2 regions of the Cytobacillus gottheilii genome follow, and region 2 is predicted to be linked to the other one. Evidence: riboswitches for the same ligand, from Rfam matches in the RefSeq annotation. Region 2 holds a riboswitch; the other holds the start of a gene.

Region 1 (16,545 bases), 720 kb from region 2:
CATTGGAGCTTTACTGGGTGTCGGCCCATTAGTTGAAGGATTAACGAATATCTTATCTGCTGGTGTTGAAGCAATTATTAATGCTGGTTTACTTCCATTAGTAAACATCCTGATTGAACCAGCAAAAATTCTTTTCTTAAATAATGCCATTAACCATGGTATCTTATCTCCACTTGGAGCAGAGCAAGCAGCAGAAGCTGGAAAATCAATTCTGTTCCTAATTGAAACAAACCCTGGACCAGGTCTTGGAATCTTACTTGCATTCATGTTTTTTGGAAAAGGTTCTGCGAAGCAAACATCACCAGGAGCAGCGATTATCCATTTCTTCGGAGGAATTCATGAGATCTACTTCCCGTACATCTTAATGAAACCAACGTTAATTCTTGCTGCAATCGCTGGTGGCGTAAGTGGTATGTTCACATTCAGCTTATTAAATGTTGGATTAGTAGCACCGCCATCACCAGGAAGCATCTTTGCTTTAATGGCTATGACGCCAAAAGGCGGAAATCACTTAGGTGTTATTCTAGGGGTTCTTGTAGCAACGGCAGTTTCATTCGCAATTGCATCTCTAATTTTAAAAACAAGTAAGAAAAACGAAGAAGAAGATATTTCAGAAGCAGCAGCAAAAATGCAGGAAATGAAAGGGAAGAAGAGCTCTGTAGCAGGCAACTTTGAATCAAAAGCTCCTGTTGCTGAAGGCTTCAATCCTGAAAATGTTAACAAAATCATCTTTGCTTGTGACGCAGGAATGGGATCCAGTGCAATGGGGGCATCCATTCTTAAGAATAAAGCGAAAAAAGCAGACTTGGATATCGATATTTCTAACACAGCAATTAACAATCTTCCAGCAGATGCAGACGTGGTTATTACACATAAAGATTTAACACCACGTGCGAAAGACAAACTGCCGACTGCACATCATATTTCGGTTGAAAACTTCTTAAATAGCCCTAAATATGATGAATTGATTGAAAAGCTGAAGTAAATAAAAAAAGGCTGGTTCCCTTTGTGAACCAGTCTTATTTATAGTTTTTCAATTAAAATGCACCAGCAAAATATTAGTAGGGTTTTCTTTAAATAAATTAGGATAATTAAATACTGGCAACAACTTTCATGACGAAAATACATTATTCTTTTGTTGAGAGTATCATTTCTTATTATTAAAATGAAAGAATAGGATGCTGTATTTCATATTTGTCATAAACTTTGCTCATAATATGTCATGGTGAATGCCAATGCTGTGGAGTGATGTGAATGTACATATCAGCGAGGGAAAGAAAAATACTTGAATTATTGCTATTACAGCCGGGAGAAACAACGGTAAAGGAAATAGCAAAAGAATTAGAGGTAAGTTCTCGTACAATTCATCGCGACTTAAAAGGAGTCGAAGAGATTTTAAAGGAGTACGGATTAGAACTTAACAAAAAATCAGGCATCGGCATAGCTGTTAATGGTGAAGAAGAGAAAAAGGAGATGCTTCGTCTCTTTCTTTTTAACCTTTCTCATAATGAATATACGCCTGAGGAACGGCAGACGATGATTTTATCTGCTCTTTTGGATGCAGCGGAGCCAGTTAAATTAGTTTCGCTGGCCAATGATTTAAATGTCACTATTGCAACTGTCAGTAATGATCTTAATAAAGTAGAAGAGCGCCTTACCCCTTTTGACTTAACACTGCTAAGAAAGCGTGGCTACGGTGTTGAATTGATTGGGTCAGAGAGTTCTAAAAGAAAGGCTATGAGCAAGATCATCATAGAAAATATTGATGAATTTGAATTCCTTTCTTTAATAAAAGAAAATATTCAAAAACGCTCAGCACAAGTGGTTGATACGGTAACAGACCGATTGCTTGGATTAGTTGACAAGACAAAGCTGCTAATTATAGAAAAACAAATAGAAGATATTAAAGAGGATCTCCCTTATGCCATAGCTGACAGTGCCTATATTGGATTAGTCGTTCATCTGGCATTGGCGATTGAACGAATTCAGCAGGGAGAGGAAATTAATTTCGAAGAGGATTATCTGAACAGTTTAAAAGGCACACGAGAATACAAGGCAGCCGAAAAAATTGTTTTAGGTTTGGAAGAAGTATTTAAAATAAACATTTCCCAAGGTGAAATCGGGTATATTACAATGCACCTGATGGGAGCCAAATTGAGAAATGATCATGATGACTTGCTTGGAGAAACAAGTTTGCATGCAGGAGTCCTTGCACAAAACTTAATGACATTTGTCAGCCGTAAGCTTGATATCGATTTAACGACGAATAATTCTCTGTTCCAGGGACTTGTTGCGCATTTAAGACCGGCTCTGCATAGAATCAAACAAAATATGGGTATTTCTAATCCTTTATTGGAAAGAATAGAGCAGGATTATAAGGAACTGTTTATTATTTTGCAGCATGGTATGGCGAATGTCCTTCCAGAATTGAAGGTTCCCAGAGAAGAGATTGGATATCTAGTCATGCATTTTGCCTCGGCTTTGCTGAATAGTGAAGAAACTAGTCCAAAGAAAGCTCTTGTTATTTGCTCCAGCGGGATTGGCACTTCCAAAATCTTATCAACAAAACTGGAGCAGGAGCTCCCTGGCTTGTCTACAATTAATGCATCTATTTTTGATCTGGATCAACTGGATATACATGGTTTCGATGCTGTAATCTCTACTATTCCGTTAAAAAACTTTAATCGGGACTACCTGCTTGTCAGCCCCCTTTTAACAGTTAGTGATATTGAAAAAATTAAACAATCCTTTGCCCTTCATCAAGAAGCTGGACATCAAGTAAAGCAATCAATTCGCTTGAAACAAAGACAATCTTATGATGACTTCCGAATCAGAATTTCAAAGGTTAAAAGAAGTGCAGCCGCAATCGAATTACTCTTAGAGCATTTTTCTCTATCCTTTATTGATGAAGATCAATTGATTCCAAGCATCCTGCATAAAATATGCACTGAATTATATCAGCAAGGTGTGATTACAGACTCTAAAAGAGTCACTGAGGACTTGCTGAAAAGAGAAGAATTAGGCGGACTTGGAATTCCTGATACCAAGCTTGCGCTTTATCATACCAGAAGTGAATTTGTAAAAAGTCCATGTTTTATGGTGCGGAGGGTAAAAAAGCCACTCTCTGTAAAAGGGATGGATGGTTCTGACATGAAGGCTGATACCATTTTACTTTTGCTTTCACCATTGGATGAATCAGAAGAAGCATTAGAACTGCTGAGTGCAATCAGTTCGTTAATCATTAGAGATGAACATTCTATTTCAGTGTTTCAAACAGGAGGCAGTCTAGATATTGCTAATTTACTGGCAGATGAACTGCAGCTTGTTTTTGAAAATAAATATAGCCAAGTATAGAAATTTTTAAAGGAGTGTCAAACATGACAAACATTTTAACTGCAGACAATATCATTTTAAACCAAGCATTTACGAATAAAGAAGAAGCGATTAAATTTACAGGGCAAATTCTAGTAGACAAAGGATATGTCGATCAGGAGTATGTTGAAAAAATGCTTGAGAGAGAAGAACTTTCTTCTACATTTATGGGGAATTTCGTTGCAATCCCACATGGTACAGACGATGCGAAAAAATCTGTTAATACTTCTGGTTTAGCCATTGTACAGGTTCCGGACGGTGTGGATTTCGGCGGCGGAAATATTGTGAAAGTATTAATTGGAATTGCCGGAAAAGATGGAGCACATCTTGAAATCCTTTCACAAATTGCCATTGTATGTTCTGAAGAAGAAAACGTAGAAAAAATTGTTAAAGCTACATCTGCTGAAGAGATTCTATCCTTATTTGATGAGGTGAACTAATATGTTAGCCGTACATTTTGGCGGAGGAAATATTGGACGCGGCTTTATTGGAAAGCTTTTATCTGATGCAGGCTATGAAGTCGTTTTCGTTGATGTTAATGATGAAATAGTGGACCTTTTAAATGAAAAAAGAGAATACAAAGTGGTACTCGCTGCCGATCAAAGCGAAGAAACGATTGTAAAAAATGTGAGAGCGATCAATAGCAAAACAAACAGTGATGAGGTTATTTCAGCAATCGCGAAGGCCGACCTAGTGACAACGGCAGTTGGACCTACTGTGCTTGGGATTATTGCGAATTTAATTCGTGATGGATTAAAGATGAGAGCAGAAGCAGGCTCTAATCCATTAAACATTATTGCTTGTGAGAATATGATTGGCGGCAGCAGCTTCTTAAAAGAGAAGGTATATGAATCCCTCAATACAGATCAAGCTGAAAAATTTGATCAATTGTTTGCTTTCCCTAATGCGGCTGTTGACCGTATCGTCCCTATTCAAACAAATGAAGATAAACTAATGGTGCTTGTTGAACCATTTTACGAGTGGGCTGTAGATCAGTCGATGATGATCGGAGAGGTTCCTGCTATCGAAGGAGTCACCTTTGTCGATGATTTAAGTCCATATATCGAACGCAAATTGTTTACCGTGAATACAGGTCATGCTGCAGCAGCATATTTAGGATATGAGGCTGGTCTAAAAACAATTAAAGATGCAATGGAAGACGATCACGTACTTGAAGCAGTAAGAAACACGCTTCAGGAAACTGGTGCGGTATTAGTAGAAAAGTACGGATTCAATTCTGAAGAACACCAGCAATATATCAATAAAATTGTGGGCAGATTTAAGAATCCGCATATTAATGATGATATTACTCGTGTGGCAAGAGGTCCGCTCCGCAAGCTTGGCAGAAATGACAGACTTGTGAGCCCTGCTGTTCAGTATATTCAATACTTAGAAAAGAATCCTGAAAACTTGGCGAAAGTAATCGCTGCTGCCCTAAAGTATGATGTTCAGGAAGATCCAGAAGCAGTGGAGCTTCAAGAAAAGATCAAAGCAAATGGTTATGAAGAAACAATGGTTCAGGTATGTGGTCTATCAAAGGATCATCCATTAGTTGAGCTAGTTTTAAAGAACTTAAAGTAAAAAAGAGATACCTTTGTAAATGAATAATAAGCCGCTTTAAAGCTGAATCCATTAGCTTTGAAGCGGCTTTTTCTTGTGGGGGGTGAAGAAGGGGTATATCAAAATGGCAGGTTTTCATTACGCAGTTTAATAGAAAGAGGCAAATGCCTTCCTAATTACCCTGTCTGTTTTCACTTAATTTTCATATTATAGAATTAAAGGAGGTTTTTGAATGACATTTATAGCAGAAATTGCTCCGTATGCCAAGCGAGTACAAGAGGAATCTAATATCTTAGCTTCTTTGTTAATTTCCCAGGCTATTTTAGAATCCGCGTGGGGAAAGAGTAAGCTTGCAAAAGAAGGGAAGAACTTATTCGGCATTAAGGGATCGTACAACGGCCAGTCTGTGGAAATGCCGACTTGGGAAGTAGTCAAAGGGCAAAAGGTAGAAATACTGGCTGCATTCAGAAAGTATCCAAGCTGGTATGAGTCGTTTCAAGATCTGGCCAATCTCTATTTAAAAGGAGTATCCTGGGATCGACATAAATATAAACTCATTATTGGGGAGAGTAATTATCGTACTGCTGCCAATGCTGTCCAATCTGCAGGCTATGCTACAGACCCTGACTATGCACAAAAGCTGATTACCATTATTGAATCTCATAACCTTACAAAATATGACCTTGCTATTCATCCTTCTCAGATTCAGACGCCAGCTTCACAATCTCAAAAATATTATAAAGTTGTACAAGCTATCCCCGGTTACTTCACAGCTGACAATGCCAAATCACGTACAAGTCAAAGGACGGTCATTAAGGAAGGAACATATATTGTTTTTAATGAAAGCCAAGGGATGATTAATATTACTATGACAAAAGGGGTACCCGGTTCCTGGATTAATCCCAACGATCATGCACCTATAGACAAACAGGCTGTTTATCATCTTGTTGCAGCAGGTGAAACACTTTCAGAACTTGCTGTAAAATATGGAACTTCTATTCAGGCTATTAGTGCTCTGAATACGCTGAAAAACGTGAATACCATTTATATAGGGCAAAAATTAAGAATTAAGTAATCGCTGAACTGATCTCACTCGATTTACGCGCTTTTACCTTACAAAAAACAGGGCAGATTCTTTTGTTTTCTTAAAAATATATAATGTATTAAATCTTACGGAGCTTATCACTTTAGATGAGTTCCTTTTATTTCGGAATGATGAACAAGGATCACCTGTCCGGTCTGGTGGTCCAGCAGTTCCCAGTATCCAGATTGATATTTAAAGAGTACCTCGTATTTCTCTCCATTGTATTCAACATGTTCAACAGTCATATTGAAGATTTCCTCCACTTTTATAGGTCTTTCTATTCATTTTATATTCCTGCAAAAAAATTAGCAGAGGTCGTTTAAGTCGAATTTTCGTGGAAAACAGCAACTTATGACGAAAATACTCAGTTTTTCTATAAAATTATAACTTTAGGAATAATTATGAAGAAATTGAATGATTCAGAAGGTTTGTTTCCCCGGGACATACACATCCATTTAAATGCTACAATATACTGCTTCTGTTAAGACAAATAAATAGGGGTGTGTCTATGTTTTTTCATAAAAAAGAACTGCAATATCATGCAAAGCCGGAAAGACCTGATCCGATTTTTGCTCGTCAGCTTCAGGAAGTGCTTGGCGGTCAATGGGGTGAAATCTCTGTAGCCATGCAATATTTATTTCAGGGATGGAATTTAAGAGGTAATGGAAAATATAAAGACTTATTAATGGATACTGGTGCAGAAGAGCTTGCACATATTGAAATGCTTGCAACAATGATCGCACGCCTTTTGGATGGAGCGCCTGTTGGCGATTTAGAAACTGCTGCCAAAGATCCGGTTATTGGTGCTATTTTAGGCGGTATGAACCCGCAGCATGCCATCGTTTCTGGGTTAGGTGCCATGCCTGCAGACGCTATGGGTAACCGCTGGACAGCAAATTATATTATCGCTAGCGGTAACTTATTGGCTGATTTTAGAATGAATTTAACAGCAGAGTCACAGGGGCGTCTGCAGGTTTCAAGACTTTATGCTGCTACGAATGATCGCGGAGTTAAAGATATGCTTTCCTGGTTAATTGCTCGTGATACGATGCACCAAAATCAATGGATTGCAGCTATTAAAGAATTAGAAGCAAAAGAAAATGTTGTCGTACCTAGTACATTCCCGCGTGAATTAGAAAAGCAGGAAGTTGCTTATACATTATTTAACTTCTCAGAAGGAAACGAAAGTGCAACAGGACGTTGGGCACACGGTAAGAGCATGGATGGACTTGGAACATTTAATTATGTAGAAAACCCGGTCCCTCTTGCGAATAAACCAAAGTTAAAGCCTGCTCCAGAATATATTTTTGACACACCTCCAGCGGTTGTAAAAGGAAGAGATGAACAGATTCCACCAAATTTAATCTAATGTAAGAGATGACCGCCTAGCTGCAGTTGGCGGTTTTTTTTGTGCATGTTTTATGTGGAGTTCAGATTAGTTTCCCGGTGCGTGTGAATATTATGACATTTACTAAAATGAGTAAAAAAATATGATTTTGTGAATATATGTGCTAAATTATAAACGTACATAGAAAACACTTCGGGGCAAGGTGGAAATCCTTACCGGCGGTGATCGAGCGTGCATGCCTCGTTAGTCCGTGACCCGGATTCCTTTGGATTCGGTGGAGCTGGTGTAAATCCGGCACCGACAGTGAAAGTCTGGATGGGAGAAGTTGTCTTTTATATGTACAATGCTCAGGTGAAATCTGCCCTCTTTTAGAGAAGCTGGTCTTTTCCGAATGGATATAAGATTAAGCTTTTATTTGCTATATGTTATTTGCAGAGGCTGGCCAAGAGATCATGGGACTAGTTAAAACAACTTTCTAAGTGTTTTTTTAAGTTGTTTCTATTTGCTGATTAGTTTATCTTTTGCAGAAGAAAAGGAATTGTCATTCTTCCTGCAAGAGGATTCTTCAGTATGTCCTTGTTCTAATTTGTGCTTGCCGTTTTCTAAAAGGAGGGGTGCTATTGAATGATGAATATTATATGAGAATTGCGCTTGACCTAGCGAGATCTGCTGAGGGACAAACATCTCCAAACCCTCTTGTTGGTGCTGTTTGTGTGAAAGATGGCCAGATTATAGGTACTGGTGCGCATCTAAAAGCCGGTACACCACATGCAGAAGTTCATGCCATTACAATGGCGCATGATCGTGCTAAAGGAGCAGATCTTTATGTCACTCTTGAACCGTGTGCACATAGAGGCAAAACACCTCCTTGTACAAATCTCATTATAAATAGCGGTATTCGCCGTGTTGTTATTGCCTGTACTGATCCGAATCCTTTAGTAAAAGGAAAAGGAATTTCCCAGCTGAAACAAGCAGGAATTGAAGTAGTCACAGGCGTTTTAGAAAAAGAGGCAGCATTTTTAAACCGAGCATTTTTTCACTATATCCAATACGGTACTCCATATGTCACCTTAAAAGCAGCCGCCACTCTCGATGGCCGGATTGCCGCATCATCAGGAGACAGCAAATGGATCACTTCCAGAGAAGCTAGGGAAGATGTCCATTATCTTCGCCATATCCATGATGCCATCCTAGTAGGTGCACAAACCGTAATTGCTGATAACCCTTTCCTCACCACCCGTTTGCCCCATGGTGGAAAGAATCCCATTCGAATTGTTTTAGACCGGCGCTTACAGACGCCAAATACAGCAAATGTCGTAACTGACGAAGCTGTAAAGACGATTATTTTTACACAAGTTCCTTTGGAAGAGCAAATTAAGCAATACGAGTCTAGTTTTGTTCATATAGAAGTTATTCCGAAGTCGCAGGCTTTTTTACCGTCTGTATTAAAGTATTTAGGCGGTATTGGTGTGATGACATTATTGGTAGAAGGGGGAAGCCGTGTTCATTCGAGTTTTATTGATGAGAACTTGGCGGACGAACTTTACTTATATCTTGCACCAAAACTTATTGGGAATGGAATATCCTTTTTTAGCAGCGAAAAAAGAAACTGGATGAAAGATAGTGAGAATTTGCATATTTTGGATATGCGAACATTCGGACTAGATTTACGTCTGCATGCACAGTTTCAAAAGGAGGAATCTGCTTCTTGTTTACTGGAATAGTAGAAGAAATCGGTATAATTTCAGGCATACATCATGAACAGGACGCAATGAAACTCACTGTTCAATGTGAGAAGGTGCTTGAAGATGTAAAGATTGGTGACAGTATTGCCGTAAACGGAGTTTGCTTAACGGTTGCGTCATATGAAACCAATTCCTACACTGCCGATCTTATGCCTGAAACGTTAAAATCTACTGCTCTTCATACCTTATATGTTGGCAGTAAAGTGAATCTCGAACGAGCAATGCTGGCGAACAGCCGATTTGGCGGTCATATTGTATCAGGCCATATCGATGCAACTGGAAAAATTAATAGAATTAATCACAGAGGTAATGCTCTATATTTGGAAATTGGAATTGCAAAACAATGGCAGCGTTACTTCATACTAAAAGGTTCGGTTGCTGTTGACGGTACATCCCTAACCGTATTTGATGTGCATGAAGACCACTTTGTTATTTCCCTTATACCAACAACACAGATGGACTCTATATTAGGATCTAAGCAAGTGGGTGACCTCGTAAATATTGAATGTGATATGTTAGCCAAATATACGGAAAAACTGCTTCGCTATGAAAATACAACAACTACTAATCTGACAGCTGAAATGCTGACAAGAAATGGCTTTTTATAAAAAGGAGTGCGGACGCATGTATGCTTCAGTGGAAAAAGCAATAGAAGAGCTAAAGAAGGGTAAGGCCATCATTGTCGTGGACGATGAACAGCGCGAGAATGAAGGTGATTTTATCGCACTTGGAGAATTTGCAACACCTGAAATGATAAATTTTATGGCAACGGAGGGCAAAGGGCTTATCTGTGTTCCAATTACTGAAGAAAAGGCAGAGCAGCTTGAATTGCCTTTAATGACAGCACAAAATACAGATTCTCATGGAACAGCCTTTACAATTAGCATTGATCATTCTTCTAGCCATACAGGCATTTCTGCATTTGAACGTTCTGAAACCGTTCAAAAAATGATGGAAACTTCTGCTATGGCGAAAGACTTTAAAAAACCAGGTCATATTTTCCCTCTTATTGCCCAAACAGGAGGGGTATTAAAACGAGCAGGGCACACAGAGGCAGCTGTTGATTTAGCCAGATTAGCCGGCTCTGAACCTGTTGGTGTTATTTGCGAAATTATGAATAGTGATGGCACGATGGCGAGAGGACCTCAGCTTAAAGATATTGCTGAGAAATTTGATCTTGTGATTTTAACAATTAAAGAATTGATCGCTTATCGCCGCCAAAAAGAGCAGTTAATTGAAAAAGTGGTGGAGATTTCTTTGCCAACCGATTTCGGTTTGTTCAGAGCGGTGACATTTACTGAAGTTCTGACTGGCCAAGAGCATATTGCACTTGTCAAAGGAGAGGTCAAAGGAGAGTCAGATGTCCTAGTTAGAGTACATTCTGAATGCCTGACTGGTGATGTATTTGGCTCTTTTCGCTGTGACTGCGGGCCGCAGCTTCACGCTGCAATGGCTCAAATTGAAGCGGAGGGTCAAGGAGTTCTTCTCTATATGAGGCAGGAAGGCAGAGGGATCGGTCTCGTCAATAAGATGAAAGCATATAAGCTGCAGGAAGAAGGATACGATACGGTTCAAGCAAACGAAAAGCTTGGCTTTGCTCCTGACCTGCGCGACTATGGTATTGGTGCTCAAATTTTACGAGATTTAGGTCTTTCATCCATTCGCCTTTTAACGAATAATCCAAGAAAAATTGCGGGAATTGAAGGACATGGATTGAAGGTGACGGACCGTATGCCTATTCAGATGCCGGTTAGAGAAGAGAATGCATTGTATATGCAAGTGAAGAAAGAAAAAATGGGACACCTTTTTTAAAAGATAATATATTTGAACGGAAAAATTAAAATTCGAGGAGAATATAAATGACAATTATACATGAAGGTAATTTAATAGGTACGGATCTAAAAATAGGAATTGTAGTTTCCAGGTTTAATGAATTTATTACAAGTAAATTGCTGGGAGCAGCTGAAGATGCTTTAAAGAGACATGGCGTAAGTGATGACAATATTGAGGTGGCGTGGGTGCCTGGAGCGTATGAAATTCCATTGGTTGCAAAGAAAATGGCAGCATCTCAGAAATATGATGCCATCGTAGCACTCGGAACAGTTATTCGCGGAGCTACTCCTCATTTTGATTATGTTTGCAGTGAGGTATCTAAAGGAGTTGCTGCAATCAATATGCAAGAGGGCATACCAGTTATTTTTGGTGTACTAACAACGAATACAATTGAGCAAGCGATTGAAAGAGCAGGAACAAAAGCAGGAAATAAAGGATGGGATTCGGCAACAGCAGCTATTGAAATGGCGAATTTAATGAAGAATTTTTAAGTGAGAAATAGAGGTAAAAAGGAAAATGAGGTTAAAAGATTGAACACATCAATTTTTCTTGAATTTACCTGGTTTTAGAGAAGGAATTAAAAACAGGTTTTAGCCGGTAATACTTACAGAAAAAAGAGCATTGAAGGCTTATTCAATGCTCTTTTAATATCCACAAATAGTAGAATTTAGCAGTAATCAAAGGATAGAATATAGTAATGCTCTACATTATTAATCAAGTAATCCGGATCATTGAGAAGACAATACCAGCCCCAGAAGCCCCTCCCAAGTTTAATCCCAGTGTTAACCCGTTTGCTAAATAAAATAATCCAATTGTATCACCCGCGTTTAGTTGTACTTCTCCTGTTAGGGTCACAGTGCCGTTTCCTAAAATGGTACGTATGGAAAGTAGCACTAGGCTTAAGTTTACGATAGGGAATAATCCTGTTATCAAGCTGGTACTAGTATTAATTCTGACAACAGAAAATGCTGGATTAACCCCTGTATCAAGACTTACGGATAGTGCAGCTGTAGTTTGATAATTTATTGTAGCTGATATGGAATATCTACCTGTTGAAGGGACTGTGAAAGTACCAGTTGCAGGATTGAAATTTGGATCTCCAAAATAAGGTGCAGCTACTGTCCAGCTGCCAATCTGCCTTGAAGAGTTTACTCCCGTTGCTGACGTGAGAGCTGAAAAGCCTTGTGTAGCAAGAATTGGTCCAGTGGCACCAGTCGGTCCAACGGGTCCGATGCTGCCCGTAGCGCCGGTGAACCCGGTAGGTCCAATGGGTCCGATACTACCCGTAGCTCCAGTGACCCCAGTCGGTCCAATGGGTCCGATGCTTCCTGTAGCTCCAGTGACCCCAGTAGGTCCAATGGGTCCGATGCTACCTGTGGCTCCAGTGATGCCGGTCGGTCCGATAGGTCCGATGCTACCTGTGGCTCCAGTGATGCCGGTCGGTCCAATAGGTCCGATGCTGCCCGTAGCGCCGGTAACCCCAGTCGGTCCGACGGGTCCGATGCTACCTGTGGCTCCAGTAACGCCGGTCGGTCCAACAGGTCCAATACTGCCCGTGGCACCGGTGACGCCAGTAGGTCCAACGGGTCCGATACTGCCCGTGGGGCCAGTAATGCCGGTAGGTCCAATGGGTCCAATGCTGCCCGTAGCGCCGGTGATCCCAGTCGGTCCGACGGGCCCGATGCTGCCTGTAGCTCCGGTAATCCCGGTAGGTCCAATGGGTCCGATACTACCCGTAGCTCCAGTGACCCCAGTCGGTCCAATGGGTCCGATGCTGCCTGTAGCTCCAGTGATGCCGGTAGGTCCAATGGGTCCGATGCTGCCTGTGGCTCCAGTGATCCCAGTAGGTCCGATGGGTCCAATACTACCCGTAGCGCCGGTGATGCCAGTCGGTCCAACGGGCCCGGTGCTGCCTGTGGCTCCAGTAACCCCAGCAGGTCCAACGGGTCCGATGCTGCCTGTGGCTCCAGTGATGCCGGTCGGTCCAATGGGTCCGATGCTGCCTGTGGCTCCAGTGATCCCAGTAGGTCCGACGGGTCCGATGCTACCTGTGGCGCCAGTAACGCCGGTAGGTCCAACAGGTCCAATACTGCCAGTGGCACCGGTGACACCGGTAGATCCAATGGGTCCTGTGCTACCTGTAGCTCCAGTTATACCAGTAAGACCTGTGGGACCTCTAAGTCCAGTCGGCCCAATGGGTCCGGTTCCGCCCGTGTCACCGGTGACCCCAGTCGGTCCAATGGGTCCGGTTCCGCCCGTGGCACCAGTGACACCAGTCGGTCCAACGGGTCCGATATTGCCAGTAGCACCTGTAGGCCCAACACTTCCTAAAGAAAAAAATGCAATAAATGGAAAATATATATTTAAACGGTAATGAAGAAGTTGATCTAACTTCTTTATGAAAACATGATTAAGCTTAGTTGTCCTGTTCAGCGGTTCTTGAATATTTTCTGCAATATCAAGAATATCCTGAACAAATGCAGTTGACGGAGAACTCGATGAATTTCCAGAGGCTTGAGGGGGCTGATCACCTATCTCTTCATTTAAAACTGAGGTTATTAGTAGCTCAATTGCATCGTCTAATGATTTTGGCTGATTAGGGGGTCTATTAGGAGAATTAGAGTCAGACATCTTGCCATACTCCTTTCTCAATAAACGTATTAAGCAGTAAATAAAAGTATAATCAATAAAAGTTCATCAATTTACTCTATTCTTGAGAAGACATTGACGTTCCTTATATAGGGATAAATAGACCTATATCAAGGAGAACTAAATAGATCTTCCTTACAAAAAATTAGTCTATTTTTAACGATTACTTAACAAACGAAGCTTAATATAGGAGATAATTCCTATAATTAAAAGAAGGTGCACCAAATGAATGAGCAATTATTATTTAAAATGGAATCTGGCACTATATCCTCATACTTAAAATATGTAAATAGCAGATGGAAAAAAGAGGTTCTATATTATAGGAGATTTAGGGAGTCTAAAAAATTCTTAAATAACAATGAATTAATACATACTTTCTTTCAGCCTATCTTAAATTTGAAAACAGGAAATACAATTGGGTATGAAACGCTGAATCGTCCAGAACAATCAAAATTATTTTCGACTACTGAAAGTTTTTACGAATTCATTGGACAGACTGATCAAGTGTTTCTATTTGAGTGTTTCTTAAGGAATCTTGCCTTAAAGCGATATATTGACCGGCTGCATGAATGTGATGAAAAAAATGATCTTATGATTTTTGTGAACATCCATCCCAATGTGCTGTTGGATAATAATTATCATGCAGGCGAGACACTTCAACTATTAAAGGAATTAAATATAGCACCTGAACAAGTTGTATTTGAACTTACGGAAAAAAGTGCAGTGACGGATTTTTGTTTATTTGAAAAAGTACTGGATCATTATCGCTCTCAGGGCTTTAGAATAGCCATTGATGACGTTGGGTCAGGATATAACAGTTTAAAAACATTAGTATATCTAAAGCCAGAGTTTATCAAACTGGATAAATCGTTAATACAATACATTGATCAAAATGAAGAGCAAAAACAGTTAGTTTCGCTGATTCTTGAATATGCAAATAGAAGTAATACAAAGATTATTGCAGAAGGCATTGAAAGAATAGAAGAACTTGCGTATATTCAAGAACAAGGTGTGCATTACGGACAAGGGTATTTACTCGGGAGACCGAAACCGGATATCACAAAAGGAAATGTACCAGAATTAGTTTTATAGCTTTTAATCTATTTAAAAAAGAGAAATGGCATGGAAAGTATAGAAGGTGATGGAATGTCAGTTAATATCGGTAGTATCGCTGAAAAAGTACCCTGTATTTCTCAATATGAAAAAAATCTCGTGGTTGATCAGTTATTTTATAACAATAGTGAATTGCAGGGCATTGTAGTTGTGAACCAGGAAATACCCGTGGGGATTATAACGAGAACACATTTTTATCAAAAAATTGGTACTTTATATGGGTATAACTTATACATGGGGCGAACAGTCGAGCTTTTATTCAAAAAGGATCCATTAGCGGTCGAGTATTTGGATTCCATTACTGAAGTAAGTAAACTTGCGATGCAGCGAAAAGCAGAGGACCTCTACGATGACGTCATTGTAACGAATAAAGGCCGATTTGCTGGCATTGTCAGTATACAAAAGTTATTAATGAAGCTTGTGGACGTGCAAGTAGAATTTGCAAGCTTTTTAAATCCCTTAACACGTCTCCCTGGAAATACAACAATAGAGGAAAAGATAAAAAGTTCCTTAGCTCAAAATGAATTTAGTATTATGTATTTCGACTTAGATCATTTTAAAGCCTACAATGATACATATGGATTTAAAAAAGGCGATCAGCTCCTCCAATCCGTTGCCCAATTACTGAAAGAACATATTCAAAAGGATGATCATTTTCTGGGCCATATTGGTGGAGATGACTTTATTGCAATTGTTCCGCATTACTGCTATAAACGGTTATGTGAAAACTTAATGAAAGATTTTAATATTTTCATTAAGAAATTTTATAGTTCCGAACATCTTTCACAGCAGTATATCACCACAGAAGATCGGCAAGGAGTAATTCGGCAATTTCCGCTGGTTTCCATATCTATCGCGATTGTTACGAACAAAAATAAAGTTTATCAAAGTGCTGAAGAACTTGTTGAAATCGTTACGGCAGTTAAAAAAAGATGCAAAGAGATCAAAGGAAGCTGCTATTTGGCGGATATATAAATGGCTATAGATTGGCAATTTTTCGAGTTTAAATCAAAAGGCTTTCTTAAAACTGTATATAAACGTTGTTTATTGAAAAAAGCACTCTTAAACTTGAGTGCTTTTTTCCATAAATATATGAATGAAGTGCATCTTAATAATGTAAATTCGACAAAGTGAAAATGATTAGTATCAAATTTAAGTAAGTGGTCTTTCAAAAATCAATTCAAAATAAGCTGATGAACCATATCCCTTTGTAGAAGGATCAAAGATCTGTACAAGTCTCCAGCCCTCAGCTGCATGCTGCTGAATGGTTTCGTGATAATCTTCTTTAGGCTTGCTGCCCCAGGTGCTTAACTCTATTTTAATAAATTTATATTCAAACATGGTTTCCTCCTCCACTTTATTGTGTGTAACTTAAATACGCACTTAGGAAGAAAAAGTTTCAGTGATTAAGGTGAATAATGATTGCTGCTATAATAAGAAAAATAATTGGATAAAACCGATTCCGACAGCACTCAGCGGGGCTGCTGTAAGTATGATTAAACCATTAGATGAAGAGACTAGTGATTCCAGCGGGTTTCGTGCAGGTGAAGCCAATAGATTAATGAATCTTCCCCATCTAGTAGACTCTCTTGGGAAGTCAGGCACATCGACTTGATATTCATCCATCTTCATACGCAGATGATGCTCCTTATGAAAGGGATCTTGACCCATATTCTTCTTCCTCCAATTCTTCTTTTAAACTGGTAATTGCCCTGTGCAATCTTGATTTCACAGTTCCTTTTGGGATTTCGAGAATTTTAGCTATTTCATCTTGCGGCATATCATGGTAATAGAATAGTAAAACAACGGCACGCTGGACTTCTGGGAGCTTCGCAACCGCA
Region 2 (16,545 bases):
GTCATACTTCTCGACTTAATGATGCCAGGAAAAGACGGACTTGAAGTGTGCCGTGAAATTAGAGAAAAAAAAGCGACACCTATTATCATGCTGACAGCTAAGGGAGAAGAAGTAAACCGGGTCCAAGGTTTTGAGGTTGGAACAGATGATTATATCGTAAAACCGTTTAGTCCGAGAGAAGTCGTTCTGCGAGTAAAAGCACTGCTCCGCCGTTCTTCTGCTTCAAGTTATGTGCAGGCAGAACCGTCAGCTAAAGATGTAATCGTTTTTCAGCATTTAACCATTGATAATGATGCACATAGAGTTTTAGCGGATGGAAAAGAAGTTAGTTTAACTCCGAAGGAATATGAACTGCTGTATTTTCTGGCGAAGTCTCCTGATAAGGTATTTGATCGGGAACAGCTTCTTAAAGAAGTTTGGCACTATGAGTTTTTCGGAGATTTAAGAACAGTTGATACCCATGTGAAACGACTGCGCGAAAAGCTGAATAAGGTTTCAGAACAGGCAGCAAGAATGATTGTAACTGTTTGGGGAGTAGGCTATAAATTCGAGGTTATTAATGAATGATGCTTTGGCGAAGTGTAGTAGGTAAGCTGTGGATTACCATTATTCTGCTCGTTTCCTTTGTTTTATTTATTTTAACAGTCATGCTATTAGAGTTTTTTGAAAACTATCATATAGATGAAACTGATAAGGGACTAGAAGCCACAGCCATAAAGATTTCAAGGATTCTAGAAGAACATGATCAGGATATAGGTCTAGAGATTGCCTGGGAATTGATTGATGATGTTACAAAAGTCATTATTATTAAGGAAGATGATGAATATTATTATTCTCCCAATCACTTGAATGATTCAGAAAAATTGCCTATTTCGTATTTAAGAGATGATGATGAATTAAATCAAGTCTTTACGGATGATCATACTGTTCGAAAGATATCTTCCTATTTTTCAGCTAATCCAGAAGATGAAGACGAGGCAAGGGCATTAATAATTGGTGTTCCGCTTCCTGCTAATGAGAGTGAAGATGGCGCCGTCTTTATTTATCAATCAATCGAAGTAATGCAGGAAACAACAAAGACAACAACAAAATTCATCCTTCTGGCGGCTGGTGTGGCAATCATATTAACCACTATTTTTGCTTTCTTCTTATCAACGAGGATTACTGCGCCGCTCCGAAAAATGCGGGAAGCCGTTTCGGAGGCAGCTAAGGGAAAATTTGATACGAAGGTTCCATTTTTGTCTTATGACGAAATCGGAGAATTGGCTACCGCCTTTAACCAAATGGGAAGGCAGCTTAAATTTAATATGGATGCCCTGAGCCAGGAAAAAGAACAGCTCGCAAGTATTTTAAGCGGAATGGCAGATGGAGTCATTACCTTTAATCGCGATGGAACGATATTGATTACCAATCCACCTGCAGAGAGGTTTTTGCAAAGCTGGTATTTTGAAAAAGGCAATGAATATAATCATACTTCAGAAGCAGTGCCGTCAAAAGTAAGTGAGTTATTTCAGCTTGCAGTCAGTACGGAAAAGGAGCAGGTTGGTGAATTGTCCATCCAGGGCCGCTTCTGGGTCATGATCATCAGTCCTCTCTATAATCAGAAGAATATTCGCGGAGCCGTTGCTGTTATCCGTGATATGACAGAAGAAAGACAGCTCGATAAGCTGCGGAAAGACTTTATTGCCAATGTTTCACATGAGTTAAGAACACCAATCGCAATGATGCAGGGCTATAGTGAGGCAATTGTTGACAATATAGCTTCCACAGAGGAAGAAAAAAATGAGATGATTAAGGTCATTCACGATGAATCACTGCGGATGGGACGCCTTGTAAATGAACTGCTAGATCTCGCAAGAATGGAAGCAGGGCATATTCAGTTAACAAAAGAGCAGGTTGATGTAACTCCTTTTATCCAAAAAATCATCCGTAAATTCCAAGGACTGGCCAAAGAAAAAGGCATCTCTTTGGGAGAGCTGCTGCAAGGAGATTATGTCTTTATGTTTGATCCGGATCGTTTGGAGCAGGTTTTAACAAACTTAATTGATAATGCCATGCGGCACACACCGGAGAGAGGAACAATTTCCGTTGCCTCGAGTATGGATGAACGCGGTTTGTACATGGAGGTAGCCGACTCTGGATCAGGAATTCCGGAAGAAGATCTGCCGTTTATCTTCGAACGATTTTACAAAGAGGACAAGGCAAGAACACGAGGAAGATCCGGTACAGGTCTGGGCTTAGCTATTGCAAAGAATATTATTGATGCACATAAAGGTCATATTACTGTGCAGAGCAGGCTTGGACATGGTACGACATTTTCTATATTTATTCCGCGAAATATTGAATAAATGCTAAAAATATGCCGATTGTTCTTGATTCACAAGAAACAATCACATATGATGAATAGGAGAAAGGAAGGATATGGCATTGTGATCCTTCCTTTTTTCTATGATAAATATTATATTTAGATTGTAACTTTTTATCCTCAATTTACGACTATTATATTGAACGGGGAGGGGAATCGATGGACTCCGTTTTTGATGACCTATACAATAAATATCATCATGACGTTTTTCAATTTTTATTTTATATGGTAAGAAACAAGGAACTGGCCGAGGATTTGGTGCAGGAAGTATATATAAGAGTATTGAAATCTTATGAAAAATTTGAGGGGAAAAGCAGTGAAAAAACCTGGCTTTTTTCGATTGCCCGAAACGTTGCAATCGACTCATTCCGCAAGCAAAAAGGATGGAAGCAGAAACTGATCGAAACCTTTGATTGGTCAACACATCAAGTGAAGGATGATCTGCCTATACCAGAAGATATCCTCATGCAGAAGGAAGAAGTGCGCGTAATGTATAAATGCCTAGGCTATTGTACGGTTGATCAGAGATCTGTCATTGTGATGAGATATATACAAGAATTAACAATTGCTGAAACGGCTGAGGCGTTGAACTGGACGGAAAGCAAAGTCAAAACAACTCAGCATAGGGCACTAAAAGTGCTAAAGCAACATATGGAAGAATTAATGGTAAAGGAGGGTGTGGATAATGCGGAAGAATGATCATAGCGATAGGGATATCGAAGATTTATTAAAACAAATGCCAAAAGTGAAAGATCAGCGCGGGAAACGGGAAGTTTATCAAAATGTGACCATGAAAATGAACCGGCGCAAACGGCAGTCATGGCTTATTCCTACAGCAGCCGCCGCTGCCGCACTGCTTCTTTTGGTTATTCTTATACCTGGAATGATGGGCGGGCAAGATACCGCTGAAGAATCCTCGAGCGGTTCAAACGAATCGGCGCAATATAGTACTGCTACCAATGAATCAGCTGATAGAGCTGAAATTACTCAGGAAGAAGATACAAGTTCATCCGAGAATGACTTTACAAGTAATGAAAATCCTGAGAATACTATAGATGATGATCAAGGCGTTAAATCCGAGGGGGAAATACAACGGGAAAGTGACTATACAACAGCTGTATATGAAGAGGAACTTGAGGATCAGGAAGTACTCACATATCCCATACTGGATAATGCAGTCCAAAATATAGTTTCTGTCAGTGTTTTAGTTCCTAAAGAAGATGGGAAATCAAAGTTTGATTTATATAAAGAAACAATGCCATTGTTAACAGAAGAACAATGGGGATTATCCGACAACTATCCATTGGAAGCTGATCTTATTTATAATGATGAGCAGAAAACGCTGACTGTTGACATGTTTGAAGATCATGGATATAGCTATGGTCCTGCCAATAGTCTATTTATCAATACTGTACTAAGCAATCTATGGTCTGATTTTGATCTTGAAAAAATCACATTAATGACTGATGGAGAGCCAGGCGTTGATTTTGAACACAATGAGCCAATCACAGAGTTTAGTCCTAATGATGTTACAGCTTATCCTGGATACTATCTATTTTATCCGAATGACCAAGAGGAACAGCCAATGTTTGTTCCATATGTGCAGCTTGAACAGCCAGAAACGATTCAGGAAGTATTCAACTTCATGAAACAAGATGTTGATACACATTTTCTAAAGGCATCAATTCCAGAAGATATTGATTTTGAAGCGAATGTAGATGATGAAACAGTAGTAATCACGTTTACCGATGAGTCAGTAATTGAAGATAATGAAGAAACAGCGCATATGATTGAAGCCTTATTATTAACGGCTAAGGAATTTCATTACGAGCATGTCAGAGTGGAAAATGCAGATGTTGATACAATTGGCAGATTTAACCTCAGTCAGGAGCTGGAACTTCCAATAGCACCAAATCAAAAAGAGTTGCCTTAAAACGAGCCTATATGCTCGTTTTTTTTTTTTTATTGCATAATCACCCTGTATAGGGACACATACTAAAAAACGTGTCTTTGCTGAGAGACTCTCAAATATTTAATGTTCTAATTATGTACATGCCTTCATAGGCTGTGAAAGAGAGTTTTAGAATAAAAGGCTGCTGCACATTTGAAATAAATTTCTGCTTTATTTGGTTGGAAAATATGTGCTTAAAGCTTCGAAAATAAGCTGCAGTCAAAATTAGGAGGAAAAACATTGAAGGATTATATAAAGCGTTTATTAATCGCTGGGGGTTTGGCGCTTTGTGTTAGTTTGCTGTTTCTTGGTGGAAAGACAATAAAAGCTGAAACGTTTAATATTACGAACGAAACAACACACTGGATATGGCCAGCTGATGGAGTCATTACAGATACTTTTGGGACAAGAAATGGAAAACATAAAGGGATTGATATAGCAGCAGACTCGGGAACACCTATTTACGCTGTAGATCAGGGTACGATCACGAAATCCTATTATTCTGGTTCTTACGGTCATGTTATTTTTGTCAAACATAAGAATGGCACTGAAACGATATATGCCCATTTACAAGAGCGCCTTGGGGAAGAAGGAGATGAAGTAGAACAAGGAGAGGTAATTGGCAAGATGGGCAGTACTGGAAACTCTTCTGGCGTACATTTACATTTCGAAATACATAAACATGAATGGACATATGAAAAAGAGAATGCTCTTGATCCATTTTTAGCTTTTGGTCCTGAATCACTGGGTGATTCAGTCGAAGTATTTGGAAGAGAGGATTCTGCTGTTAACATAAGGACTGCAGCTGTACTCAATGAATTTGGTTCAAGAGGACAGAATTATGATCATGAATCAGAGGAAGATGAAAACAATAGTGCAAAAAAGACAGAGGAACATGAGTCTATTACCCATATTGTGCAGAGCGGTGAAACCCTATGGGATATTTCAGTTCAGTATAAAATGGATGTCATCTCCATTCAAGAGGCAAACAAGCTTGACTCAGATCATATTGAGCCTGAACAAAGTTTAATAATTCCCGACATAGATCCTGATAAGGTTTATTTGGTGAAAAGAGGGGATACCTTGTCTTCTATTGCTGAAGAGAAGAATCTTACAGTACAAGAGTTAAAAGATTTAAATATGTTAAATGACGATACAATTCAAATAAATGAGAGAATCATGATCTCAAATTAACCTTTTTTCTCCTGCTCGATCGCTGTTTTTCAACAGAGCAGGAGTTTTTTAGTGAGAAAATCAAACTTGTCCATTGCCTGATTTTTCTGATAAGCGTATAATGATGTCTAAATTAAGGGGGAGATTACATGCTCACGGATTATCATAATCATTTGGAAAACGGAACGCTATCATTAGATTATTTAACAAAATTTACAGATAAGGCAAAAGAACATGGAATAGAAAGCTTTGGTATTTCAGAACATGCTTATCATTTTTACCAGACGGCTGATATATTACAGAATCCATGGGTAAATGAAAGACGCTATTACGATATGAAAGACTATGAAGCTTTATTTCAGCAGGCTTGGAAACGTGATATAGATGTCAAAATGTCAATAGAAATGGATTATACTCCAGGAAAGCATAAAGAAATGGAGCAATTTATCAAAAGCTATGATTTCGATTATGTGATTGGCTCCATTCATTGGGTCGGTGACTTCGGCATTGATTTAGCTGAGTACAGAAAAGAATGGGACAGAAGAGACGTTGCACAAGTCTATAAGGCTTATTTTGACCAGGTTGTTACATTGGCAGAGTCTAATTTATTTGATATCGTCGGTCATCTTGATTTAGTGAAAATATTTAAATATGTACCAGATGATGAAGAATTTTTACTTCAGCAATATGAACGGGCAACTGATGCATTAGCGAAGTCAAAGACTTGTGTAGAAATCAGCACGGCCGGGTTAAGAAAACCGGTTGGCGAAATATATCCAGATCCTAGATTGCTGCAAAAATGCTTCGAGAAAAACATTCCGATTGTTTTATCATCAGATGCCCATTTTCCAGAACATGTCGGAGCGAACTTTGATCAAGCTCTGAAACTTGCAAAAGAGATTGGTTATACATCAATTATGACTTTTTCAAAGGGAGAAAGAAAAGAATACCCGATTGGCTAACGAGACGGATTGAGAAGGAAATAAAATATAAAGCGCGCTGCATATTTGCGGCGCGCTTTTAGCTTTTGTTAAAGGTAAACTGCTAAAGCAAAATGGAATTAATGGATACAATGTCCTCTAACTTAGATAAAGCGGATAATGTTTGTTCCTCTATTGGATTATCAAATGATAAGACCATAATCGCTTCTCCACCGGCTTCTTTCCGGCCAACTTGCATGGTGGCAATATTGACTGATAAGTCACCCAGAATTTTTCCTACGCGGCCAATGACCCCAGGGCGGTCCATATGCTGAATATATAGAAGGTTTCCATCTGGGAGAAAGTCAATATTAAAGCCATTTAAAAAAACAATTCGAGGACCATAATGATCAATATATGTTCCTCTTACAGTGAAAGCCGAGTCTTCTCCTTTAGCTGTCACCGTAATGCAATTAGAATAGCCAAATGCGTCTACAGAGATTTTTTCACCAATTGTAATGCCGCGCTCTTTTGCTGTTAACAGGGCATTTACTTCATTTACATAAGCATCAATTCTGTTCTTGAAAAAGCCGGAAATTAGCGCTTTTGTTAAGTATGGTGTTTCTAAGTCTGTTGCCGATCCAGAATAGGTGATGCTCAATTCATGAATACCGGTTTTTACACATTGAGACAGGATCGCTCCCATTTGTTTAGCGAGCTGATGAAAAGGCTGCAACTTAGCATATAAGTCTTTTGATATGGCAGGTAAATTGATTGAATTGGAAACAGGCATATCTTCAAGGAATAACCGGACTTCCTTTGCAACTTGTGTAGCTACATTTAATTGAGCTTCTTTTGTTGATGCCCCGAGGTGAGGGGTGGCAATGACTTGATCAAATTTAAGAAGCGGGTGCTCTCCGGGCGGTTCTAATTCAAAAACATCAAGTGCTGCACCAGCTACATGTCCGCTCCCAATATAGTCAGCGAGAGCGAGTTCATCAATAATACCTCCGCGTGCACAATTTAAGAAATATACGCCTTTCTTGGTGAGTGATAAGCTTTTAGAATTAATAAGTCCTTTGGTTTCTGGAGTGAGTGGTGTATGTACGGTGATAATATCAGATGATTGAAGCAACTGCTCTAGTGATGCGGATTCAACGCCAAGTTTAGCTGCACGTTCTTTAGTTAAAAATGGATCAAAGACTGTGATCGTCATGCCAAAAGCCTTGGCGCGTTTAGCAAGCTCTGCTCCGATTCTGCCTAATCCAACAATTCCTAATGTTTTTCCATGAAGCTCCGTTCCAACAAATGTACTGCGTTTCCATTCTGTGTTTTTTACGCTTACATAAGCTTGTGGAATCCTTCTCATTAACGAAGCCATCATAGCAAAGGTATGCTCCGCCGTTGAGATTGTATTGCCGTCTGGTGCATTGACGACTACGATCCCTTTCTTAGTGGCAGCCGGAACATCAATATTGTCTACGCCTACTCCTGCTCTGCCAATAATTTTCAAGTTAGGCATTTGATCCAACAGCTGTTCAGTAACTTTAGTAGCACTTCTGACAAGCAAAGCATCAATGCTTTCAAGACGAACGGATGGATCATCACTTTTCTTCTGAATAATTTCTAGATTAGGCATGTCGAGAAGCGGTTTGAGTCCTTCAGCATTTATAGCATCTGAAACTAATACGGTATACATAAGATCCCCCTGGAGAGTGCGATTTTTTTGACTATTTTACAAGAACGCCAATAGTCTGTCAATTTAAATTATGCACTAATGTAAAAAGGAAACGCTTTAAAGAGTTAAAATACTTGGTCTGAGATTTATTTCTTCACAAAAGGATCTTTCTTCAGTATAATGTACCTGTATGATAATTTAATATGGTCTATCTTCGGGGCAGGGTGAAATTCCCGACCGGCGGTGATAAGCACAATGCTTTAAGCCCGCGAGCCTGATTGTATGGTGTGATGATGCACTTCACTCACAAGCCATACGTTAAATTAAGCAGGATTTGGTGCGATTCCAAAGCCGACAGTACAGTCTGGATGGGAGAAGATGGAGGTTCCGCAAGCGTTCAAAAAATGCAGGATTTTGAGCGTTTATTAAAGCGTGCCTATTTCTCCCTCAAGTACACACTTGGGGGTTTTTTAATGCCGCTTACTTTGCTGAACCTTTCTTCTTTAGGAGAGATAGCCTAAAAAGGAGAGAGGAAAAAATGAAAAAATTGAATGTAAAAGCTTATGTAGCAATTGGAATGCTGAGCAGTATCGCATATGTATTAATGCTGCTGAACTTCCCGCTGCCGCCATTTCCAAACTTTCTAATGATTGATTTCAGTGATATTCCTGCACTAATCGCTGCATTAATCTTTGGACCGCTGGCTGGCATTTTGGTTGAATTATTTAAAAATATTCTGGATTATTTTATGACAGGAAGTGCTACTGGAGTTCCTGTTGGACATATATCGAATTTTCTTGCTGGAATCTTATTTGTTCTTCCCGTTTACTATATTTTCAATCGTCTTAAATCGAAAAAAGGAATGACAATTGGACTGATCTCGGGTTCAATCATCATGGCGATTATGATGAGCGTACTCAATTATATAGTGATTCTTCCGGCGTACACATTCTTTTTGAATTTTCCTGCGATGTCTGCTCCTGAAATGCGGACAATGGTTGTTACGGGGATCCTGCCTTTTAATATCATCAAAGGATTATTGATTGCAGCCGTATTTATGCTGATTTACTCTAAAATGAGTGTATGGATAACCAAACAAAGTCAAAATACACTTAAAAGTGCCGTTTAAATGTAAAAAGAGCAGCCTAAGAAGCTGCTCTTTTTATTTACACCTTAAAAAGAAAAATCTCCTTTCAGCTGAAAGGAGATTTTAGAAGAAACCTTTTTTATTCGTATTTAAGCGGATCTCCCTCAAAGGAATCATCTGCCACTTTAATAGAATCAGTTGGACAGCCTTCAAAAGCATCCATCATATCGTCCATTAGAACATCAGGAACTTCAACCGTACCCTGGTTATCATCTAATGTAACAAAGGCAATGCCTTCATCATCATAATCATAAATATCTGGAGCAGCAGCTCCGCAAGCCCCGCATGCGATACATGTATCTTTGTCAACGATTGTATATTTAGCCATCTTAAAAAAACCTCCTGAATGAATTAAAAAAAGAAATATATCTTGTTCTTCTGCGCGCTGCAGAATCTCGTCCCTCATTCCTATTGTAAAACTGAAACTTCAACTTTTCAATAAAAAGATGTTGAGAATACTTATCACAGTAGGGTTTTCGTGTTTTGTAAACGAATAAAACGCTTACATTAAACAACCCTTTTTCTTTCATGATACAATGATCGTAACGGTTTAAAAGATAACTGTTCACTTTTTAATTTATACGAAATTTGAAAAGGGGATACAATACAATGTTTGGGTGTTATAAAAAGAGCATTATCCTATATTGCCTCCACCGAATAGCAGATGAACGCACCGTCTATTCAGTTTTCCATTTATTAAACGGTAAAAAATCCTCCCAAACGATCCAAGATGCTTTTCTTTTTCAGCTCACACCATTTTTTCGTGTATATCCTTCTATGACAAGGCTGCAATTTGATCAGCACCTGTCAGAAATGATAAAGGAAATATGGATTTTAGAATATGAACCTTCTCAGTATCGTCTTACAGACCTGGGCAGAGAGGCACTAAAGGAACAATTAAAAAAGCAGCCGCTGCCTGTAAACTTAAACGGCTGGAAATATCATCAGCTATCTGTTGTATTTTGGGAAAGACTTTCATTGCTCGTACAGGTTATTTCAAACCTCATGTATAGCAATTCTAAATATTTGCCGATTCAGCGTAAAAAAGAAACACATTTATGGCTTAAACAGTTTTTACAGGACACGAAGATGGACAGGCAAGTTCTTGCCCAAAAAGTGTTTAATGAAGTGGTCGATTGTCTAGAAAATAGCACAAGTATACAGCCGGAGTTTTTGATCAGCAGGCTGACCGGAGCGGAGACAATTGGTCTTACGAAAGAACAGGCAGCATTACAGTATTCAATGGACCAGGATTATTTTGAGCTGCAGTTTCAAAGTATTCTGCATACTATGCTTACGGTGATAAAAGAGAAACCTGTTCAATTGCCATTGCTGAATAAAGTAATACAGTCTGCTGAAACTGAATTTACGATGACCGTCTCTGCGCAAAGAACGGAAGAATTATTGCAGCAGGGCTTCACAATTGAAGAAATAGCAACTTTTAGAAAGCTAAAGAGAAACACAATAGAGGACCATATTGTCGAACTTGCACTCAACAAGCCTGATTTTGAAATAGGAAGATTTGTTACTGATAAAAATGTGGCCGAAATAGCAGAAGCAGTAAAAAAAGTAACATCGAAACAGCTAAAACATATTAAAACGATTGTTCCGCATGCACAGTATTTTGAAATAAGGTTAGTGCTTGCGGTATTTGGTGACTCACTATGATAATTGAAGAAGTATTAAAAGAACGTTTTGGCTATAGCCATTTCAGAAGCGGTCAAAAAGAAGTTATTACCACCCTTTTAGCAGGGAAAAATACGCTGGCTATGCTTCCAACAGGTACAGGGAAATCACTCTGTTATCAGCTGCCAGGTTATATGCTAAATGGACAAGTAGTTATTGTGTCCCCTTTGCTTTCTTTAATGCAGGATCAGGTTGATCAGCTGAAAATAAATGGAGAAAAAAGTGTCATTGCCATTAATTCTTTTTTATCGTTTGATGAAAAGCTGAATGCTTTAAGACAATTAAATACATTTAAATTTATTTTTATCTCACCGGAAATGCTGGTGACAGAAAATGTTTTAGCAAGAATGAAAAGTTTAAATATCGCCTTGTTTGTTATTGATGAAGCTCATTGTATATCGCAATGGGGTCATGATTTTAGACCAGATTACTTAAAGCTGGGTTATATTCGCGAGCAGCTGGGAAATCCCCTGACAGTTGCCCTGACAGCAACGGCAACAAGTGAAGTCCGTGCCGATATCATTCATTCACTTTCACTTCAGGATTGCGAACAAATTATTTATTCTGTTAACAGACCTAACATTACAATTGCTGTAGAGCACTTTCAGCATTATCGGGAAAAAAGGGATCGCTTAATTGAACTTGCAAAAAGATTACAAGGACCCGGTATTGTTTACTTTTCAAGTAAAAAATTGGCAGAGCAAATAGCTGCTGATTTAAAACAGCAGGGAGTCGGAAATGTGATGCCATACCATGGTGGTCTTGAGCAGGAGACTAGAATGCTCATTCAGCAGCAATTTCTTCATGGGCAGCTGGATCTTATATGTGCCACAAGTGCTTTCGGGATGGGAATCAATAAAGAAAATATCCGATATGTCATTCATTTTCATATGCCGATGCAATTTGAATCGTATGTGCAGGAAATTGGCCGAGCCGGGAGGGATGGTCATCCCTCTATTGCATTTATGCTTTATAGTGCGGGAGATGAAATGCTTCAGCATCAGTTAATTGAAGGAGAGCTGCCGGATGAATCACAAATATCCCTTCTTGAAAACTGGCTGAATGAACAAAAACCAACCCTTCAGAATGTGACAGAGTTTGAAGAAGAATTATCATTGATTTGCGGATTGAATGAAATTCAGCTTAGATTAACTCTTGATTACTTAAAGAATTGCCTGGCTAACGGAAATGACTTCTCAGTGTTCAGTTCTAAATTTAAAAACTTTATTAGGGAACGTCTGGATAGTAAAAAAAGTAAAATTGAAGAAATGGTCAATTGGATCCGTTCGGAAAAGTGCAGAAGACTTCAGCTGCTTGATTACTTTGAAGAGTCGGAGCAGCAGCAGATGAATGATTGCTGTGATCATTGCGGATTTTCGATAGTGCCATTTGAGCGCATAGAAGCAGAAAATACAGAAAGCAAACACAAAGAGGTCAACTGGAAAGAAAGATTGGCAGACATACTGCTGAAGAAACGAGAGGGAGAGCATTGAAGAATCGCCAAAGTGATTTATTGGAGGAAATTTCTGATCGTGAGCTCGTATTTCACCTATATTTGACGCAAGTTATTCTGCTAGCACTTTCAGCGTTATTAGCGTGGATATTTTTTGACAAATACAGTGAAATGTTCGCTCTGTTTAAATGGGATATGAAAGAAATCGTGTTAATTGGCGGCGGAGCGGGTATTCTTGTTGTTCTTTTTGATACTATCATGATGAAGATTCTGCCGAAATCTTATTATGATGATGGCGGATTGAATGCAAAAATTTTCAGCAAGCGTCCAGTATGGCACATCGCAGTTATTTCACTTGTGGTGGCCATAAGCGAAGAGATCCTCTTCCGCGGTGTCATACAAACTCATTTTGGGCTTATTATCTCAAGCGCTGTTTTTGCCCTTATTCATTTTCGATATTTATTTCACTGGTATTTATTTTTAAATATTGTGGCACTCAGTTTTTTTATTGGTTATATTTATGTTATAACAGAAAATTTATTTGTGACTATTTTCATGCACTTTTTGATTGATTTTTTACTTGGGGTCATTATTAAGTATGGAAAAAACACGAATACTTCAGTATAGGCAGGGATGATTTATGAATAAAGAGGGTCCATATAGAGATCAAGCAGAAAGGCTGCGAAAAAAGATTACCAAAAAAGCTGCTGAGAAAACAGATGTCGTGAAAGAGGAGCTTCCTCCACGGAGCAGGGTGCACAGAAACAAGCAGACGAAAAAAGGTATTAAAGTTAAATACCCAGTGATTCGGCTGCTTGCTCTATTCTTTATTTTGCTTCCAATTATTATTTTTACTGTTTACACGTATGCGAATTGGGGAGATAGTGAAACGACGACAGCTTCTTCAGGCTTTGAGACGTTTGATTACGGGAAAAACAACGAGAATGAAAATGAAGTGATTTTTGAAATAGATGAACAAATGGACGAGAACAAAGAAGAACAGCCAGAGGAGGACAAGCAGCAAACGGAGGATCAAGATCAGAAAGCTGATCCTGCTGAACAGCCCTCTGAACCTGATTCTTCTAATAAACCTGAACAGAACAATCCAAAAGAGCCAGCAGACGACACCGATAAGCAGCAAGACGAAATTACAAATGAGAGCAATAAGCAAAATAGTGAACCAGCAGAAGGGAAAATCGTCTATCATACTGTGAAAGCAAGTGAAACATTGTTTCGGGTCAGCATGAATTATTATGGTTCTCCTGATGGAGTAGAAATCATTAAGCAGGCTAATGGCCTTTCAAGCAATGAAATTCAAGCTGGACAAGTCTTAAAAATCCCTTTAAATCAATAACTATAACTACCCCTTATTGATCATATTTAAGCGTACAAGCTCATATGATGTACGGATGATAGGGAGGGGTACGGATGGAAACAGCCATTATTGAACTGGATCACCGAACAGATCAGGCTACAAGGCAAATGCTGCAAAAAGTCGTGGATAAAAAGAAAAAATTTGATAATTTAAAGCTCTGGCATTTATATGTCATGTGGGCCGTGGTAATTGCTTCATTCTTATATCTTCTCTTATTATATAAGAATGTTATGGAGCCATACTCTTATTCTTTTGAGGCCATGTTTTCTGCATTTGTTCATTTGCCATTTAATATGTATATGCTGGTCTTTATCGTTGCTTTATACGGCTTTATGAATGTCTTAAAAGAAAAACGCGAAAAAGCGGATAAAGAATTTAATGCTTTAAGATGTGAAATCATCGACAAGAGCAAGGATTTATGGAAAAAAGAAGAAGAATGGAAAAATCGCCACTTGGTATATGAAATGATGAAAAAAACATTTGATGTTAATTTATATCATGAAAATAAATAGTGAATAAAAAAAGAAGCGCTGAGCTTCTTTTTTTTATTCTGAAATAACATTAAATCGTAAATACCATCTATATTGGGATCTGTTTTATATATTTATAAAGGAATTAGTATGCAGTGAAGAATATTTTATTTTAATTGCTTCGGGCACTTGGTTTACATCATACAAATGGGTAAAGAATTTAATTTTTGGGTAACAGTCAAGTGAAAACTTATTCATTTGATATCAATTTTAATGTTTTAAAATAGTTTATGAATTAAATGTGAAATTCAAGTTAGTTTTGCTCATAAAAGAGGTATTTTCATGGATATGTGGAAATATACGTATATACTGAAAAGAATAGGTGAGGTGGTTTTAATGTTTGTAAAAAATAGCATGATTCCTAAGCATGGATGTATAACTATTCAGGAAGATGAAACTTTACAAGCTGCCTTGGAGAAGCTGGAGGAACACAAAATTGATGCGCTTCCAGTACTAAAAGGCGAACAATATGCTGGAATTGTTACGAGATATCACATTTATGAATCGTTTTTCTCAAAAGGCGGATCGAAAGAAGATTATCTAAACAATACGCTCGCAAAAGATATTGTTACTTTTGTAGACAAATACTTAGAGGGAAGCGAAGTGTTTGAGAATACATTGCTGGAATTAAAAGATTTCCCGCTGTTAGCTGTAGTAGGACCAAATCAGAAGTTCCTTGGGATTGTGACTAGATTTGATGTCCTCGCACAGTTTCAATCTGCTTTTGGCACCAATCGCCCAGGAGTAAGAATTGCTTTTACATCGGTAGAATCTGAGGGCAGAATTGCACGGCTTGCAGAAATTGCTCATCAATTCCACGAGCATATTATTTCCTTAGTAACCTTTGATGAGACAGATAAGCTTGTTAGGCGTATTGTAATGAAAGTCGAAAAGAATGAAAATATAGATAAGTTTACTAAAAAACTGGAAAGCTCAGGCTTTAGAATTATAAGCATTCAGGAAATGTAAGAGGCAATGGGCTGGGACATAAATAGTTAGTACCGTGATCCATCCGGATGATTAGAACATAACACTTTCTAATCATCCGGTTTTTTTGTTACTTTTAAAAAATACCTTCAATTTCAATAAAATATAATAAAAGAAAAAGCTGCAAGAAGAGAATTTCTTGACGGCAATTAAGCATGATAAGTGTAGCCCCGCTATTGAATTGTACAAGGTGCAAACTATATATTCTCCTCGGAACTTCCATCTTTCCCATTACATACACTAAATAGTCATTTAAATAAGCTGGCCTTTGATGGCGAGTTTTCTTTATACTTTTAAAAATTGTGTGATAAAATCATAACATTCGTCGCTTTGACGAAATTGAAAATGGATGACGCTCTTTGAGAGCTTTTTTGGGGGTTCATATGATTTATTTTATCGTGCTGTTCGTACTATTAATGATTTTTCTGCTTCTATATATGGTAAAAGAGGCATTTGCCAATAGAATCCTGCATCAGGAATTAGCTTTTGATGATTTTCCGATCGGGTTCGGAGAAGTTAAGATTTTCTTTATATCAGATATCCATAAGAGAAAAATCCATGAGGATATTATTAATGAAGCCTCTGCTTCCAACCCTGATATGGTGATTATCGGCGGAGACTTGTTGGAGAAAAAGGTTCCTTTGTCAAGAGTAAAAGAGAATCTGCAGAAATTAAAGAGTGTTGCGCCGGTATATTTCATTTGGGGAAATAATGATTATGAGGTTGATGTTAAAAAATTGAATGCATTGCTAATGGAATGCGGTGTAAAAATATTGGATAACTGTGCTGTTACCTTCAAGTCTGCGTTAAATGAATCTTATGCGCTATTAGGAATTAATGATATCAGCTTAAAAAAGGATCGTCTTGATTTAGCGATAAAAGATGCAGAAGACGCTGATTTTAGAATACTAGTAAGTCATGAGCCAAGAGTTATGAGCAAACTGAAGAATGATCATCGTATTTCTTTAGTTCTAAGCGGACATACACATGGAGGGCAAATTCATTTTTTAGGATTTGGTTTGTATGAAAAGGGGAAGATAAAAAAGGCGGACACCGCTACCATTTTGGTTAGTAATGGTTATGGCACTACCGCGCTGCCTCTTCGGCTAGGAGCAAAAGCTGAAACCCATGTTCTCACAATTAAAAACTCAAATCTCTAATGGTAACTGATGTGTTAAAGTGAGTATAAATCCCTGTTTGCCAACAGCAATGATGAATTGTTAAATATGACAGCATTGGACTAATCACCATCTCAGATTTCTTTCATACACTATCGCAAG

Evidence for each region. Region 2 has a riboswitch for FMN ahead of J1899_RS14350 (ECF transporter S component). Riboswitches for the same ligand answer to the same signal wherever they lie in the genome.
Region 1: it holds a riboswitch for FMN, as region 2 does, so the genes downstream of both, ribD (bifunctional diaminohydroxyphosphoribosylaminopyrimidine deaminase/5-amino-6-(5-phosphoribosylamino)uracil reductase RibD) here and J1899_RS14350 (ECF transporter S component) in region 2, are expected to answer to the same signal.

What each region holds. Positions count from the first base shown of each region.
Region 1 covers NZ_CP071709.1:3,611,472-3,628,016, reverse strand. The annotation lists gene J1899_RS17950 (PTS mannitol transporter subunit IIBC) at 1-985, shown strand, start outside; gene J1899_RS17945 (BglG family transcription antiterminator) at 1,255-3,354, shown strand; gene J1899_RS17940 (PTS mannitol transporter subunit IIA) at 3,378-3,812, shown strand; gene J1899_RS17935 (mannitol-1-phosphate 5-dehydrogenase) at 3,814-4,953, shown strand; gene J1899_RS17930 (glucosaminidase domain-containing protein) at 5,165-6,007, shown strand; gene J1899_RS17925 (hypothetical protein) at 6,115-6,261, opposite strand; gene J1899_RS17920 (manganese catalase) at 6,525-7,385, shown strand; FMN riboswitch at 7,549-7,695, shown strand; gene ribD (bifunctional diaminohydroxyphosphoribosylaminopyrimidine deaminase/5-amino-6-(5-phosphoribosylamino)uracil reductase RibD) at 7,985-9,088, shown strand; gene ribE (riboflavin synthase) at 9,073-9,717, shown strand; gene J1899_RS17905 (bifunctional 3,4-dihydroxy-2-butanone-4-phosphate synthase/GTP cyclohydrolase II) at 9,734-10,921, shown strand; gene ribH (6,7-dimethyl-8-ribityllumazine synthase) at 10,969-11,433, shown strand; gene J1899_RS17895 (collagen-like protein) at 11,657-13,573, opposite strand; gene J1899_RS17890 (EAL domain-containing protein) at 13,817-14,683, shown strand; gene J1899_RS17885 (GGDEF domain-containing protein) at 14,714-15,679, shown strand; gene J1899_RS17880 (DUF4177 domain-containing protein) at 15,857-16,045, opposite strand; gene J1899_RS17875 (hypothetical protein) at 16,133-16,375, opposite strand; gene J1899_RS17870 (RNA polymerase sigma factor) at 16,353-16,545, opposite strand, start outside.
Region 2 covers NZ_CP071709.1:2,892,865-2,909,409, reverse strand. The annotation lists gene J1899_RS14385 (response regulator transcription factor) at 1-567, shown strand, start outside; gene J1899_RS14380 (ATP-binding protein) at 564-2,348, shown strand; gene sigX (RNA polymerase sigma factor SigX) at 2,525-3,064, shown strand; gene J1899_RS14370 (hypothetical protein) at 3,051-4,298, shown strand; gene J1899_RS14365 (peptidoglycan DD-metalloendopeptidase family protein) at 4,557-5,510, shown strand; gene J1899_RS14360 (histidinol-phosphatase) at 5,639-6,451, shown strand; gene serA (phosphoglycerate dehydrogenase) at 6,534-8,108, opposite strand; FMN riboswitch at 8,294-8,471, shown strand; gene J1899_RS14350 (ECF transporter S component) at 8,626-9,216, shown strand; gene J1899_RS14345 (ferredoxin) at 9,314-9,562, opposite strand; gene J1899_RS14340 (YpbB family protein) at 9,844-10,902, shown strand; gene J1899_RS14335 (RecQ family ATP-dependent DNA helicase) at 10,899-12,413, shown strand; gene J1899_RS14330 (CPBP family intramembrane glutamic endopeptidase) at 12,410-13,000, shown strand; gene J1899_RS14325 (LysM peptidoglycan-binding domain-containing protein) at 13,014-13,727, shown strand; gene J1899_RS14320 (YpbF family protein) at 13,802-14,260, shown strand; gene J1899_RS14315 (CBS domain-containing protein) at 14,615-15,247, shown strand; gene J1899_RS14310 (metallophosphoesterase) at 15,649-16,425, shown strand.